3 regions of the Streptomyces sp. MUSC 14 genome follow, and region 3 is predicted to be linked to each of the others. Evidence: riboswitches for the same ligand, from Rfam matches in the RefSeq annotation. Region 3 holds a riboswitch; each other region holds the start of a gene.
The links. Region 3 has a riboswitch for cobalamin ahead of BIV25_RS02075 (prenyltransferase/squalene oxidase repeat-containing protein). Riboswitches for the same ligand answer to the same signal wherever they lie in the genome.

Region 1 (4,751 bases), 160 kb from region 3:
GACCGCCACCGACGAACCCGTCCTCTTCCGCACCGCAGGCCGGGCCGCCCACATCACGCTCAACCGGCCGGGGGCCGTCAACGCACTCAGCCACGAGATGGTCCGGCGCATCGACGAGGCCCTGACCGCGTGGGAGCACGACCCGGCTGTTCAGACCGTCGTCGTCACCGGCGCCGGGGAGCGCGGCCTGTGTGCGGGCGGCGACATCCGCAGCATCCACGACGACGCCCGCGACGGCGACGGCAGCGCCTCCGCCGCGTTCTGGCGCGACGAGTACCGCCTCAACGCCCGCATCGCCCGCTACCCCAAGCCCTATGTGGCCGTCATGGACGGCATCGTCATGGGCGGCGGCGTCGGCATATCCGCGCACGGCAGCGTCCGCATCGTCACCGAACGGTCGCGCATCGCCATGCCCGAGACCGGCATCGGCTTCGTCCCCGACGTCGGCGGCACTTACCTGCTCGCCCTCGCCCCGGGCGAACTGGGCACCCACCTCGCCCTGACCGGCGCACAGATCGGCGCCGGCGACGCCCTGCTGTGCGGCCTCGCCGACCATTACCTGCCGTGCACCGGACTGGGCGCCTTCCTGGACGACCTTGCCGAGAAACCCGTACGGGACGCGCTACGGCGTCACGTACAGCCCTCCCCGCAGGGCGAGTTGACGGAACGACGAGAGTGGATCGACGGCTGCTACTCGGCGGACACCGTCGAGGACATCGTGAACCGGCTGCTGGACCATGGGACTCCCGCGACCAAGGACGCGGCGCAGACCCTGCTGACCAAGTCGCCGACCGCTCTGAAGGTCACCCTGGCCGCCTTGCGCCGCGCCCGGCGCCTGGGCCCGCTGGAGGCGGTCCTCGACCAGGAGTACCGCGTCTCCTGCGCCGCTCTGCTCCACCCGGACCTGGTGGAGGGCATCCGCGCCCAGGTCATCGACAAGGACCGAGACCCGCACTGGTCCCCGGCGACCCTGGTCGAGGTCACCGACACCGGCGTGGACCGCTTCTTCGCCCCGCTCGGCGAGCGTGAACTCGGGCTCGCCGGGCCCGGAACCGGCTCGGAGGTGGCCTGGTGAGCCAGACCGTCGCGTTCATCGGACTCGGGCACATGGGCGCGCCTATGGCCGCCAACCTGGTCAAGGCGGGCCACAGGGTCCGCGGCCACGACCTGGTGCCCGACGCTCTGGACGGCGCCGCACGGGCCGGTGTCGAGGCAGCCGGATCAGCGGCCGACGCGGTGACGGACGCCGAGGTGGTCATCACCATGCTCCCTGCCGGCCGCCACGTCCTGGACCTGTACGAGACCGTCCTCTCCTCGGCCCGCCCCGGCACGCTCTTCGTCGACTGTTCCACCATCGACGTCGCCGACGCCCGCACCGCCCACGAACGCGCTGTCGTCGCAGGAATGCGAGCGCTGGACGCGCCCGTCTCGGGCGGAGTGGTCGGCGCCGAGGCCGCCACGCTGACCTTCATGGCGGGCGGGGGAGAGGAGGAGTTCACGCAGGCGCGGCCCCTGCTGGAGGCCATGGGCAAGAAGGCCGTCCACTGCGGCGGTGCGGGCGCGGGGCAGGCAGCCAAGATCTGCAACAACATGATCCTGGGCGTTTCCATGATCGCCGTGAGTGAGGCGTTCGTCCTGGGCGAGAGCCTCGGGCTGTCCCACCAGGCGCTCTACGACGTGGCCTCCACAGCGTCCGGGCAGTGCTGGGCGCTCAGCGTGAACTGCCCCGTCCCCGGGCCTGTTCCGACCAGCCCGGCCAACAAGGACTACCGGCCGGGATTCGCAGCCTCTCTCATGGCGAAGGACCTGGGACTGGCTGCCAACGCGGTCCGGGCTGGGGGTGTGCACGCAGAACTGGGCGTGCGGGCGGCCGAGTTGTACGTGGAGTACGCGGAGCAGGCCGGTGCCACGGAGGACTTCTCCGGCATCGTCCGCACCATCAGGGACCGGAGCGGAGAGCAGGCAGTGACCACCACGGAACCGGACATCGCGTACGAGACGATCCTCGTCGAGCGCAAGGGCCGTACCGCCCTGCTCACCCTCAACCGTCCCAAGGCCCTCAACGCGTTGAATCTCCAGATCATGAACGAGGTCGTGGCCGCCACCGAGGCCCTCGACCGGGACCCTGACTGCGGCTGCATCGTGATCACCGGGTCCGCGAAGGCGTTCGCGGCCGGTGCCGACATCAAGGAGATGCAGCCGCAGGACTACATGGACATGTACCTCGCCGACTGGTTCGCCGCTTGGGACCGGCTCGGACAGCTGCGCACGCCGACGGTGGCCGCTGTCGCCGGGTACGCCCTCGGTGGAGGCTGTGAGCTGGCCATGCTCTGCGACATCCTGCTCGCCGCTGACACGGCTGTCTTCGGCCAGCCCGAGATCAAGCTCGGGGTGATCCCGGGCATCGGCGGCTCGCAGCGCCTGACTCGCGCGGTCGGCAAGGCGAAGGCCATGGAACTGTGCCTGACCGGACGCACCATGGAAGCGACCGAGGCCGAGCGAGCCGGGCTGGTGTCCCGGGTGGTCCCCGCCGACGACCTGCTCGGCGAGGCCCTGGCCGTCGCCGAGACGGTCGCGGACATGTCGCTGCCGGTGGCGATGATGGCGAAGGAAGCGGTCGGCCGGGCCTTCGAGACCACCCTCACGGAAGGCGTCCGCTTCGAACGGCGCCTTTTCCACGCGGTGTTCGCGACGGCCGACCAGAAGGAGGGCATGGGCGCCTTCATCGACAAGCGACCGCCGGAATTCCGGCACCGCTGACAAAAGGGCGGCGAACCGTGTGCGCCCGGCGACGTCGGAGGAAGGCGCCGCCGGGCGGCACAGCTCTCGCTCACGCGGTGAATGGGCAGGGGCGGGAATGCGACGTGCGCGATGGACGCCGTTGCTCTGCCGGAGCTGCTGAGCTCTTCTTTTGCCGGGAAGCCGAGCGTGTGATTGCTCAGTACTCCGGGTTCCGGTGGCGACGCAATAGCGCCACCAACGCGCAGCGCAGGCAGTCCGTACCGGTCTCCCTCTCGGTGTCTGAACCGCGGGGGCAGGGCGCCGAACAGGCCGTAGCCTCAGTGTGTTGCTGCTCGCAGCACCGGTCTCCGGGTGCTGCGAGCAGGGTTTCCAGATCCTGGAGAAGCCGCTCGGTTCGTTTCGCCTCCTGGGCCAGCACACGGACGCGTGCGCTCTGTCCGCCGACCTGCCGTCGGCTGGCGACGAGCCGTTCGTACTCCTCCAAAGTGAGGGCGACTGCCTCGCGGCCCCCGAGAGTGATATGGCGCGGTGTGAGACGTCTGGCCACTGGATTCCTCCGCTCCTCGCCTAAGGGTTCGCGTTTCGCCGGCCAGATTCGCGGGCCATGCCTGTGATTCGATTCGCGTCGGTGTTCCGGAGAACGTGACAAGGGGCCCGATGATTCCGCGAGGGGCTGTGTTGTCCTGAAGGACTCACGTTGCGGCTGGAACTGAGCGCCTGGGCACGACTGCCGCAGGAGAGCGGATTCAGCGGTCACTCCGCCAACTCGGCACATAAGAGTACCAATCTACTTCATAGAGCTGCCCGGCGGTCGACGGAAATCATGGAGCGCCGTACCCGATTGGGCGCTCCCGGCGGACCCCAGGATGGCCGGTGCCGGCAACAGGTCGCGGGCCGGATGTTGCGGTTCGACCTGCCCAAAACGGGGGACTGAGGTTACGCAGGGCGGAGGGTGCCCAGAGCCACACGGTCTCGGCCGCTTGTCTGATTGACGGACCATCTCAAGTGTCCGTACGCTCCGGTTGTAATGATGGCCTAAGGAAGCTGGTGAAACTCCAGCACGGTCGCGCCACTGTGAACAGATCCTCCCCCGGGTGGATCTGAAGTCAGACCCTGGGCCGTCGCGACGCTCCATCGAACTGAGGGACGCACGATCCCCTGAAGGAGGGCTCACACCCATGAGCAGCATGTCCGCGCCCGCCGCGCTTCCCACCCCGGTCGTCCTGCCGGCCACGAAGGCTGTGTTCTGGCTGGTCGGCACCGCGCTGATCGCGCTGGCCATCTACTACTTCATCGGCGTCGACCAGGGCGCCTACTCCGTCTTCGGCAAGGACATGCACGTCCACGAGTTCGTGCACGACGCCCGCCACTTCCTCGGCTTCCCCTGCCACTGACGGGAGCAGGCACGGACACGGACATCTGAACATGGAAAAGAGACTCATCCTGCGCGGCGTCATCGCCGGCGCAGTCGCCGGGCTGCTCGCCTTCGTCTTCGCGCGGATTTTCGCCGAGCCCCAGATCGCCAAGGCCATCGACTATGAGAGCGGGCGCGACGCCGCACAGTCGGCCCTCGACAAGGCCGCCGGACTGACGCCGGAGGCAGCGGGACCGGACATCTTCAGCCGGACGATCCAGGCCAACGTCGGCATCGGCGTGGGCATGGTCTTCTTCGGCATCGCCATGGGTGCCCTGTTCGCCGTCGCCTACGCCGTGTGCCTCGGCCGGGTCGGCAAGCTGCGTCCCCGGAACCTCGCGATGCTGGTGGCTCTGGGCGGCTTCCTCGGCATGTACTTGGTGCCGTTCCTGAAGTACCCGGCCAACCCGCCGTCGATCGGCCACCCGGACACGATCAAGGACCGCGGCAACCTCTACCTGGCCATGGTCCTCTGCTCGGTACTCTTCCTGGTCGGTGCCGTCTGGCTGGGCAAGCGCCTCCAGGCGCGCTTCGGCAACTGGAACGCTACGCTCCTTGCCGCCGGTGGCTACGTCGTGGCGATCGGCATCGTGAT
Region 2 (4,751 bases), on a different contig from region 3:
CGATGCGCAGGTCCTCGCCCCGGGCCGCGAAGATCTGGTCGTTGAGCAGACGGTAGCGGGGGTTCTCCGACAGCGCGCCCTCGCCGATGTCCTCCTGGCGCAGTGTGGGCAGGATCCCGATCATGATCAGCCGGGCGCCGACCGTACGGGCCCGCTCGTCGGCGTGGTTCAGCGCGGCGCGGATCTCGCCCTCCCACGCGTCGGGGCCGCCCGCAGTCAGCCGCCGGGGCGGGACGTTGATCTCCAGGTTGAACCGGCCCAGTTCGGTGGACCAGGCGGGGTCCGAGACCGCCTGGAGCACGTCGCTGTTGCGCATCACCGGCTCGGCGTCGTCGCCCACCAGGTTCAGCTCTATCTCCAGGCCGACCTGGGGCCGCTCGGACTCGAACCGCTGCTCGCGCAGCATCTGCGCCAGCGCGTCCAGGCAGCCGTGCATCTTGATCCGGTACCGGCGGCGGTCCTCGCGGGTGAAGACGAGCGCCGGGACGTCACGTCCCATCGGCCCTCCAGGAGTCCCGGGGTCGGTCACGTCTCCACCCAGCGTCGCACCATCGGACGACACCCACCAAGCGGGCGGAACCCCACGGCGGGCGGCTCTCGGATGAGGCCGAGGCCGAGGCCGGCGCCAGGTGGGCGCGGCCCGGGTCCCCGGGGGCGGCGAGACCGAGATCCCGGCAGACCGCCGTGCACAGTGCGTGGTCGCAGCGGACGCGTTCGGTGAGCGCGGCGTTGCCGTTGAGGTGCGCCGCGATCGTCGCCCCGGCCTCGGGGTCCGCGAGGACCAGGCAGGCACTGCCTCCGGTAGGCCGAACGTACGTGGCGAACAGTGCCGGCCGAAGTCGAACGTGTACAGCATCAGCCCGAGTCCCCACCGCACCGGCACGCCCATCGCCTCGTCCACGGCGTCCGCCGGGCGCGCACGAGGGCCGCGCAGGTCTCCTCGCGCAGCAGCCGACGGCCCCGGTGCAGACCGCCGGTGCGGACGACCTCGGCGGCGACGGCCGCCCCGCCGCAGGAGCCGGCCACACATGCGCCGTGGCAGCCCTCGGCGACGGCGAAGGCGGCGACGCGGGCCGCGAGCTCGGCGGGGCCGAGGTACGGCACCTGCACCACGCGGGCACCGGGCGGGCCGCCGAGCGCGGCGCTCAGCCCGAGCGGCTCGGTGACCTCGGTGCGCAGGAAGTCCGCGAAGGCGGTACCGCTGCGGCGGGCCACGATCTCCCCGAGCAGCAGGTACCCGGCGTGGCCCAGATGGGCCGCCCGCTGCCCGGGGATCCGGTCCGGGTCGGCGTCCGTGGCGCAGATCAGCGCGATGAGCTTGTCCCAGCCCTGGTCGAAGGCCCCGCCCGCGGCCCGGTCGGCGGCCCGCAGCGGCGCGGTGTGGCTCCATGGATGGCGGACCGTGACGGCGTCCCGGCCGCCCCCGGTGAACTCCGGCAGATGGTCCCGCACGAGGTCGTCGGGGCCGAGCAGACCGAGTTCCCAGGCGCGGGCGAGGGCCGGGCCCGCCGGGAGCTCGGAGACGGAGAACCACGGCACGCCCGAGCCGGCCGTGAGGGGCACGCCCGGCGATTCCTCGCCGAGCGCGAAGTCCATGACGGTCCGGCGGTGCAGCAGTTCCCGCGCCTGTACGCCCGTGCAGGTGCCGGCCGTTACCTCTTCCTCGGCGAGGGTGCGTGGGTCCGGCACGGGCCCGACCCTGCGCCGGACTCGCCGTGCTCAGGCGTTCTTCCGAGCCACCGCGCCGTAGAAGCCGATCTCCTCGGAGCCGGCCGGCGGGGTGGTGTCGGGGCGCCAGAACGGGACCTGGGTCAGGCCGGGTTCGACCAGTTCGAGGCCGTCGAAGAACCGCTCGACCCGGTCGCGGGAGCGCAGGTTCATGGTGGCGGTGGCGCTCTTGTAGACGGCCTCGGCGTCGCTGCGGTCGTCGGCGAAGTCGCCCGTCGCGTGCGACAGGACGAGGAAGCTGCCGGCCGGCAGTGCGTCGCGCAGAGTGGCCACGATCCGCTCGGGACCGTCCGCGTCACGGATGAAGTGGAGTATGGCGACGAGGAACAGGGCGACCGGCCGGCCGAAGTCGATGACCCGGCGGACCTCCGGATGATCGATGACGGACTGCGGATCGCGCAGGTCGGCGAGGACGATGCTGGTCGTGCCGGCCCGGCTGAGCAGCGCGTCGGCGTGCGCCTTCACGATCGGGTCGTTGTCGACGTAGGCGACACGCACGTCCGGTGCCAGCTGCTGGGCGACCTCGTGCACGTTCGGGGAGGTGGGCAGTCCGGTGCCGATGTCCAGGATCTGGCGGACACCGGTGTCGACGACGTAGCGCACCGCACGGTGCAGGAAGGCGCGGTTGGCGCGCACGGAGATCCACACCTCGGGGGCCGCCGCGGCGAGCTGGTCGCCCGCCTGCTGGTCCACCTCGTAGTTGTCCTTGCCGCCCAGGAGGTAGTCGTAGATGCGCGCGGGATGCGGCTTGCTGGTGTCGATGCGCACGGCCTGGCCGCCGTCCTGAGTCACAGTGGGCTCCTCTCCCCGACCGTCACGGCCTCGGTCCCGTGAACGATTGGCCAAAGCTTCCCATATCAACTACCCCGCTCGTGCCCACAGTTCCCGCTGCCGACGGCTGTGCCCGGGGCTGCGCACGGACGTGCTGATAGCTTGCCGGAGCCAGTCGAGCCACAACCGAGGCCAGGGAATCCGGTGCGAATCCGCAACTGACGCGCAGCGGTGAGGGGGACGGGCGGGGCACACCATGCCACTGGGAGGGACCGGGCCGCCGGAAGGGCTGACGCCGAACCCTGCCGGGAAGGCGCCCCGGCCGGACGAACCCGAGTCCGAAGACCTGCTGGCACCTTCGCGCCGCCGGGTGCGGAGGACGTCCGTAGGCCAGGCTCCGCGTACGCGTCCGGCATCCGAGGCACATCCGTGTTCAGGCCCTCGTGTACTGGTTCTCCGACTCCCGCCCGCCCTATCCGGCCGGCTGCTGCGGCGCGCCGGGCATCATCACCCGTGCCGTCGGCGCGCAGAACGTCTTCGCGGACACGCACGACGAGTGGCCGCAGATCAACTGGGAGACCGTGGCCGACCGCGACCCCGACGTCCTCGTCCTCGTCCTCGGCGACCTCACCCGCACGATGCAGACCGCGGAGAACGCCCGGGCCAAGGTCCGCTTCCTGGAGACCGACCCCGCCACCCGCAACCTCACGGCGGTGCGCAAGAAGCGCTACGTCCTGCTCAGCGGGCAGGCGATGAACCCGGGCATCCGGACCGTCGAGGGCATCGAGCAGGTCGCCGCCGGGCTGCGTACGTTCGGGCTCGTCAAGTGAGCCTGCGTACGGCCGCGTCGGCGGGAGCCGGGCTCACCGCCCTGGTGCTGTCCGTCGCGTTCGCCCTGACCATCGGCCCGGCCCAGATCTCCGCGTCGGACGTGTGGGCGTCGGCCGCCGCCCGTCTCGGGCTCGGGGAGAGCGGGTTGGCGCCGTTGCGCGACGGGATCGTGTGGGACCTGCGGATGCCACGCACCCTGCTGGCCGCCGTCTGCGGCGCCGGGCTCGCGGTGTGCGGGGCGGTCATGCAGTCCCTGCTGCGCAACCCGCTCGCCGACCCGTTCGTGCTCGGGGTGTCCTCGGAAGCCTCGACCGGCGCGGTCGCAGTCGTCGTGCTCGGTGTGGGCGGGGGAGCGGTGTCGCTTTCGGCGGGCGCGTTCGGGACGTCGTCGCGCTCGGCCGGATCCCGCACCGCCGCGCCTGGGCCGCCCCCGGCCCCGCCGACACGCGGGCCGTCACCGAGGCACTGGACCGCACGGGTCTGACCGACCGCGCCGGACAGTCCTGGCACACCCTGTCCGGGGGCGAACGCCAGCGCACCCAGATCACGCGTGCCCTGGCCCAGGAGCCCCGCGAACTGCTCCTGGACGAACCGACCAACCACCTCGGCATCCAGCACCAGCTCGACCTGCTGGACCTCGTCGCGAGCCTGCCGGTCACCACGGTGATTGCCCTGCACGACCTCAACCTCGCCGCGTTGTACTGCGACCGGCTGCTAGTGCTGCACGACGGCCGGGCGGTCGCCGAGGGCCCGCCCGGCGCGGTCCTGACCAGCGACCTGATCAAGCGGGTGTACGGCGTCGACGCCGAGGTCATCACCGCGGACGGCCACCCGGTGATCCGCTTCCTGCGGCGCGGCGGTCAGCGATCGGAGCCGCCCCGGCACGGACCGCGGGGCGCCGGGCGGCGCGGGTGGCACGGGCGGGTGGGAGAGGGCGGGGAACTACCCGAGCGCATGGATTGATCGCTCCCCGCCCCCCGGTGGGTCGGCCCGCCTCGGCACGTCGTCACGGACAGGGAGGGGCGACTCGGCGACCGGTCGGACGAGGCATCGACCCACCGATCTTGTTCAGACCCTCCGCCACCGGACGCGCGACGGCCAGCGGAGCCGGGCCGCCCGGGTGACGAGGGTTGTCCGGGTGACGAGGGGCGCTCGGCGGGCTGGTGTTCAGGCGGGGCCGGGGGACCCCGGGCGCTCCTCGTCGGCGCGCCGCTCGACGGAACGGTGCCCGGCGGGGGGCCGCCAGCCGCCGGAGACCTCCTTGACCGGCTTGTGCGGGAAGCGGCGCTCGGCGTACCGCTGGGCGTCGGAGCCCGGCAGCACGTAGAGGGTCTCCGCCTTGTCCTGGAGCGGGCGCAGCACGGTCTCCAGATAGGCCTTGCGGTCGTCGAGATAGGGTCCCAGCACGTCCTCGCCGGCGG
Region 3 (4,751 bases):
GCCCGCGACGAGGCAGACACCGACGAACCACCAGAGCCCGAACGACGATCCGCCGTCGGACTTCGTGGACTTCTCGGGGCTGTTGGACGCGTGCCCGGCGGATTCCATGCTGGGCGCCGGGCCCTGCGCGTTGAGCGAGCGGACCAGGCTGGTGCCGCCGAAGTCGCCCGGCTGCGCGCCCACCGCGTGCGCGGCGAGGATCAGCTGGGCGTACGCCGCCGGGCCGCTCTGCTCGGCCCAGTGCGTGGCGTTGTGCTCCAGCCAGGCGTACGACCGCGAGGCCTGCTCGACGTGCCCGTCGGCGGCGAGCGCGACGACCGTGTCCGCCGTGTTGCCGTAGTCCGGCTGGTCCGTGGCGCCGGGCAGCGCGGAGGTCAGGTGGCCGGTCTTCGCGACGGCCGACGCGAGGTTCGCGCCCGCGTTGTCCGCGATCTGCGCCGGGGTGAGGTGCTCGCCGGTGACGCACGCGCTGCTGCCGGGCGCCTTGCCGGCCGTCGTGACGAACCCCTTGCCGAGCGCGCCGAGTACGCCCGCCGCCGTCGCGTCCGCGTTGGCCGCGAGGGCGCCCTTCTTGTCCGGCTGGAAGGCGAGGCCGCCACCGCCGGGCCGCTTGCAGGGCACGGACATGGCGGCGAGGAGGTCGTAGGGGGACTTGCCCGCCCTGGTGGTCTTCGCCGGGTCCGTGCCGGTCGCGGCCAGGGCGCCGATGACGACGGACGTGGAGTTGGTGTCGCTGGCGCCGCCCGGGTTGTAGCCCCAGCCGCCGTCCGTGTTCTGCACGGACTTCAGCCAGGCGACCGCCTTGCCGACCACGTCGTCGTGCCCGCCGGTCGCCTTCAGGGCCTGGACGGCGGCGGCCGTGTTGTTGGTGTCCACCACGACCTTGCTGTCGCACGCCTTGTCCGGGGCGGCGCGGAACGCGGCGAACGCGCCGTTCGCGCACTGCTGGCCGGTGAGCCAGTCGACGGCCTGCGCGGCGGGCCGGTAGCCGAGCGTGCGCTGCGCGACCAGCGTCAGCGACTGGCGCCACACGCCGTCGTAGGCCGGGTCGGCCGTGCCGTACAGCCCGGCCGGGAGGGTGAGCTTCGCAGAGGGCGACGGGGCCGGGGACGCTCCGGCGGCCGTGGCGGGCGCGGCGGCGGCCAGCACGCCTACGGCGGCGAGAGCCGCTGCGCTGCGGCGGACGTTCATGGTCGGCGACTGCCTCTCCTGCGGGGAGCCGGGCAGCGCGCGGGGACACCCCGGGCGGCTCGGCTCCGTAGACCTCGACGGTGCCGTGCGCGGCGGGTCGCCGACGCACGTGAGCCGGTCAACGTCCCGTCCGGGGCAGTCCGGCTCACCGTCCGGTGACGAACGGCTCACGGTTGCGGGTTCAGCGCCGGAATTGCACCGGCTTCCCCCTGTACGGGTGTGATGACGACCCCGCCACCTTACCGGCAGGCCTGCGCGCGCCGGGGGGTGGCCGTGGGCACAGGGCGGCGGTGACCAGGGTGACGGCCATGACGACGGGGAAACCGCTCGGCGCGGGCCGCCCGGCGGACGTGTACGAGATCGACGCGGCGTGGGTGCTGAGCCGGGACCTCGTCATGGAACGCCTCTCGGGCCCGACCCTGCTGACCGCGCTCGCCGAGGGCCGTATCGATATGCGGCTCCGCCGTGTGGGCCCGGACGGCCACGACGCGCCTACGCCGCCCCCAGCGCCCGATCGCACTCCTCCGTGTCCTCACCCTCCACCACCCAGTACGACCGCCCGTCCGCCGACTCCGCGAAGCGGATCGCGGCGGCCCGCTGCCGGCTCGGCGTGGCGTCCACCGACGTGCCGCACGCCAGCGCCAGCGCCACCCGTGCCAGATCGACCCCCGTCGCCCGCTCCACCAGCCAGGGAATCAGGTCGCCCGGGAGGAACGGCGCGACCCCGGTCACCCGCGGGCCCCGGCCGGTCAGTCGCAGTCCCACGTGCGCGACGGTGTGCGCGAGCCCCAGCGCCCGGACCGCCCGCTCGACCGTCTGCCGCAGGAAGCGGTTGTGCAGCAGGCCGTCGTGCGCGTGGACCGAGTGGCGCAGCGGCAGGCCCCCCGGCGCCCCCGGTGTCGTACGGGTGAGCGCGGCGATGCGGACCTCGTCGTCCAGGACGACCGTCTCCGCGGACACCAGCGCGCCGTCGAGGTCACCGGGCCCGTCCGCGGTCAGGCGGTGCCGGGCGAGCAGCGCCTTCGACGTCGCGGGGTCGGTGCAGGCCCCGGCCGTCTCGTACGACAGGCCCGGCAGCCCCAGATACCCGGTGATCCGCGCGGCGGTGCGCAGATGCGCCCTGGTCCAGGTCAGCACGCCCGCGACCGGCTGCCCGTCCGCGTACCGCGCGATCGCCTCGGCCGTCCGCGCCTCGTGCGTGGGGTCGGCCGGGAGATGGCCGGACAGGAAGGGCCGCGCCCAGCCGGGTGCGGCGCTGTCGACCAGGATCACGGGGCGGGTCTCGGCGATCCGCTCCAGCGGGATCCCGTACGCGACGGGGCCGGCCCCGAGCAGGAGGACGGGCTGCGGCATCGGCGCATCACCTTTGCGGGAGAGGCAGGACAGCGGCAGAGCGGGACGGTCGGACGGGGCGGTCGGGCGGGCGGTGGAACGCCCCGGGTGCCGCTTCCCCCGTGTGCGGCACCCGGGGCGGGTCGAAATCTTGCTCTCTGTGGCGTGATCCTCACCCACCGCACGCTCAACTGTCAACTATTCCTGCCTCATTGGGCAGGAAGTCTTGTCATCTCTGGTCGGCGGACGGACGACCGGGTAGCCTCGCGTCTCGTCCCGTCGCCCGGTCGAGCGGTCGAGGGACGTACGACACAGCTCAGGGGGCCTCGGTGCGTGACGCCTACACCGCGCTGGCCGAAGTGCTGGCCAGAATCGGGGAGTTGACCGGCCGGCCCGGCCGGCTTCCGGAGGCCGTCGACGTGGCCGACCTCTCCCATCGCACCGGCATCCCCGTCGGCACCGTCGTGGAGCTGCTCGGCGGCGGCCGGGCGCCCGAGGCCGGACTGGCCCAACGCGTGCGCCAGCGGCTGGACTTCATCCGCGAGACCCGGCGCCGCCCCGACGGCAAGCGGTACTCGCTGGACGAGCTGGCCAGGATCGCCGGCACCAGCAGGCAGTGGCTGAGCGAGTGGCGCAGGAGCGGGCTGCCGAGCCTGGAGCACACCGACCGGCTGCGCCGGTTCTTCGGACTGCCGGCCGGCTTCTTCACGGCCGACGAACCGGAGGCGCTGCACGAGGCGTTGCAGCCGGTGCTCCAGGGGCTGGAGGCCGAGGCGGACCCGCTGCTGCGGCTGCGCGAGAGCGGCCTGGTCCGGCTCGCCGCACGAGCCCCGCAGATGAACGCCCGCCAGCTCGCCACGCTCGCCGACCTCGCCGAGATGATCATCTCCTCGGAACCGGCGGGGGACGCGAGTCGGTGAGGCCCTCCAGGTCACCGAAGCGGTTCCTCGACCGGCTGATGCGTGACACGGCCCGTACCTTCACCGCGCCGACCGGCGCCGAGGCCTTCCTGCACGCCCTGCGGCTCCACGCGCCGGTCATCGACAGGTTCCGTCGGCAGCCGGCCGGCACGGAAGGTCCCGTCGCGCATGCCTGACGCAGCCGCTGGTATACGCACCGCCCGCCGCGTCCCGCGCGCGGTCGCTCGCCCGGTGGACAACGCCTTGAACCTCGCCCTCGGCCCCCGCAAGCGCCCCCTCCCCGGCCCACCCCTGACCGACCTCAACCAGCCTTCCCGGCCGGGGGAGTCGGCCCTTTGAAGGGCAGTCGCAGCGCCCTGCGGTCCAGCAGCCACCGGCCGTCGTCGACCCGGCGGAACGAGTCCTCGTACGTTCCGATCTGGACGGGTGGTCCGGCGGGCACCATGCCGCCGGCGTACCCGTCGACGCGGTAGGTCGCGAAGTACGAGACGGCGGTGGCGGTGTCCGGTCCGGTCACGGTGACGAGGACGTTGGACATGAACCGGCGCGAGAGCCGGTCGGCGGGCCGGGAGCCGAAGTACTCCCGCAGCGCCGCCCGCCCGGCCACCCGCCGTCCGTCTCCCGGCGGGGGCCATTCCCAGACGCCGTCCTCGGTGAACAGCCCGGCCACGCCGGCCGGTTCGCCGAGGTCGAGGCGGTGGACGAAGTCGGTGATCAGGCGCTCGCAGGCGCGCTCGGCGAGCAGCAGCTCCAAGGTATCCATGAGGCTGTCCTACAGGGGAGCCGCGCCCGGGGCGAGCCGATTGCCGATCACACCGCCACGAACGCCACCGGCTCGCTCCCCGGCACCGCCTCCGCCCGCCCCTGCTTCACGAGCCGGCGCAGATGGGCCTCCGCTTCCGAGACGGCGATGTTTCTCGATCCGTACGGGATCTGCTCCCACGGGCGGTTCCACTCCATCCGCTCGGCCACCTGCCAGGGGGTGAGCGGCTCGGAGAGCAGGGCGAGCAGGCCGGCCAGCCGTTCCTCGTGGTGGGCGAGCAACTCCCGTACCCGGCCCGGCGCGTCGGTGAAGGTGTGCTGGTGTGCGGGGAGGACCTCGGCGGGGGCGAGCCGGCCGATCCGCTCCAGGGAGTCGAGGTAGTCACCGAGGGGGTCGGTGACGGTCGTGTCGTCGGGGTCCTCGTACAGGCCGATGTGCGGGGTGATCCCCGGGAGCAGGTGATCGCCGCTGAACAGCCGCCCGTGACCGGCGAGTCGGGCCGGATGTTCCTCCTCCAGGTGCAGGCACACGTGCCCGGGTGTGTG

Region 1: another riboswitch for cobalamin. It lies ahead of BIV25_RS02770 (CbtB-domain containing protein); the one in region 3 lies ahead of BIV25_RS02075 (prenyltransferase/squalene oxidase repeat-containing protein).
Region 2: another riboswitch for cobalamin. It lies ahead of BIV25_RS35565 (ABC transporter substrate-binding protein); the one in region 3 lies ahead of BIV25_RS02075 (prenyltransferase/squalene oxidase repeat-containing protein).

Annotation. Positions count from the first base shown of each region.
Region 1 is NZ_MLYN01000007.1:324,009-328,759, reverse strand. Features, by position in the region: gene BIV25_RS02790 (enoyl-CoA hydratase/isomerase family protein) at 1-1,075, shown strand, start outside; gene BIV25_RS02795 (acyl-CoA dehydrogenase family protein) at 1-2, shown strand, start outside; partial or broken gene mmsB (3-hydroxyisobutyrate dehydrogenase) at 1,072-1,932, shown strand; gene BIV25_RS02780 (enoyl-CoA hydratase) at 1,966-2,760, shown strand; cobalamin riboswitch at 3,728-3,875, shown strand; gene BIV25_RS02770 (CbtB-domain containing protein) at 3,921-4,136, shown strand; gene BIV25_RS02765 (CbtA family protein) at 4,168-4,751, shown strand, end outside.
Region 2 is NZ_MLYN01000061.1:69,081-73,831, forward strand. Features, by position in the region: gene BIV25_RS35550 (glutamate-cysteine ligase family protein) at 1-499, opposite strand, end outside; gene BIV25_RS35555 (serine hydrolase domain-containing protein) at 856-1,689, opposite strand; gene BIV25_RS35560 (SAM-dependent methyltransferase) at 1,720-2,520, opposite strand; cobalamin riboswitch at 2,655-2,868, shown strand; partial or broken gene BIV25_RS35565 (ABC transporter substrate-binding protein) at 2,937-3,329, shown strand; partial or broken gene BIV25_RS35570 (iron chelate uptake ABC transporter family permease subunit) at 3,326-3,709, shown strand; partial or broken gene BIV25_RS35575 (ABC transporter ATP-binding protein) at 3,706-4,293, shown strand; gene BIV25_RS35580 ((4Fe-4S)-binding protein) at 4,498-4,751, opposite strand, start outside.
Region 3 is NZ_MLYN01000007.1:164,427-169,177, reverse strand. Features, by position in the region: gene BIV25_RS02075 (prenyltransferase/squalene oxidase repeat-containing protein) at 1-1,191, opposite strand, end outside; cobalamin riboswitch at 1,308-1,440, opposite strand; gene BIV25_RS02070 (hypothetical protein) at 1,684-2,544, opposite strand; gene BIV25_RS02065 (helix-turn-helix transcriptional regulator) at 2,853-3,443, shown strand; gene BIV25_RS02060 (hypothetical protein) at 3,440-3,619, shown strand; gene BIV25_RS02055 (nuclear transport factor 2 family protein) at 3,745-4,206, opposite strand; gene BIV25_RS02050 (MBL fold metallo-hydrolase) at 4,254-4,751, opposite strand, start outside.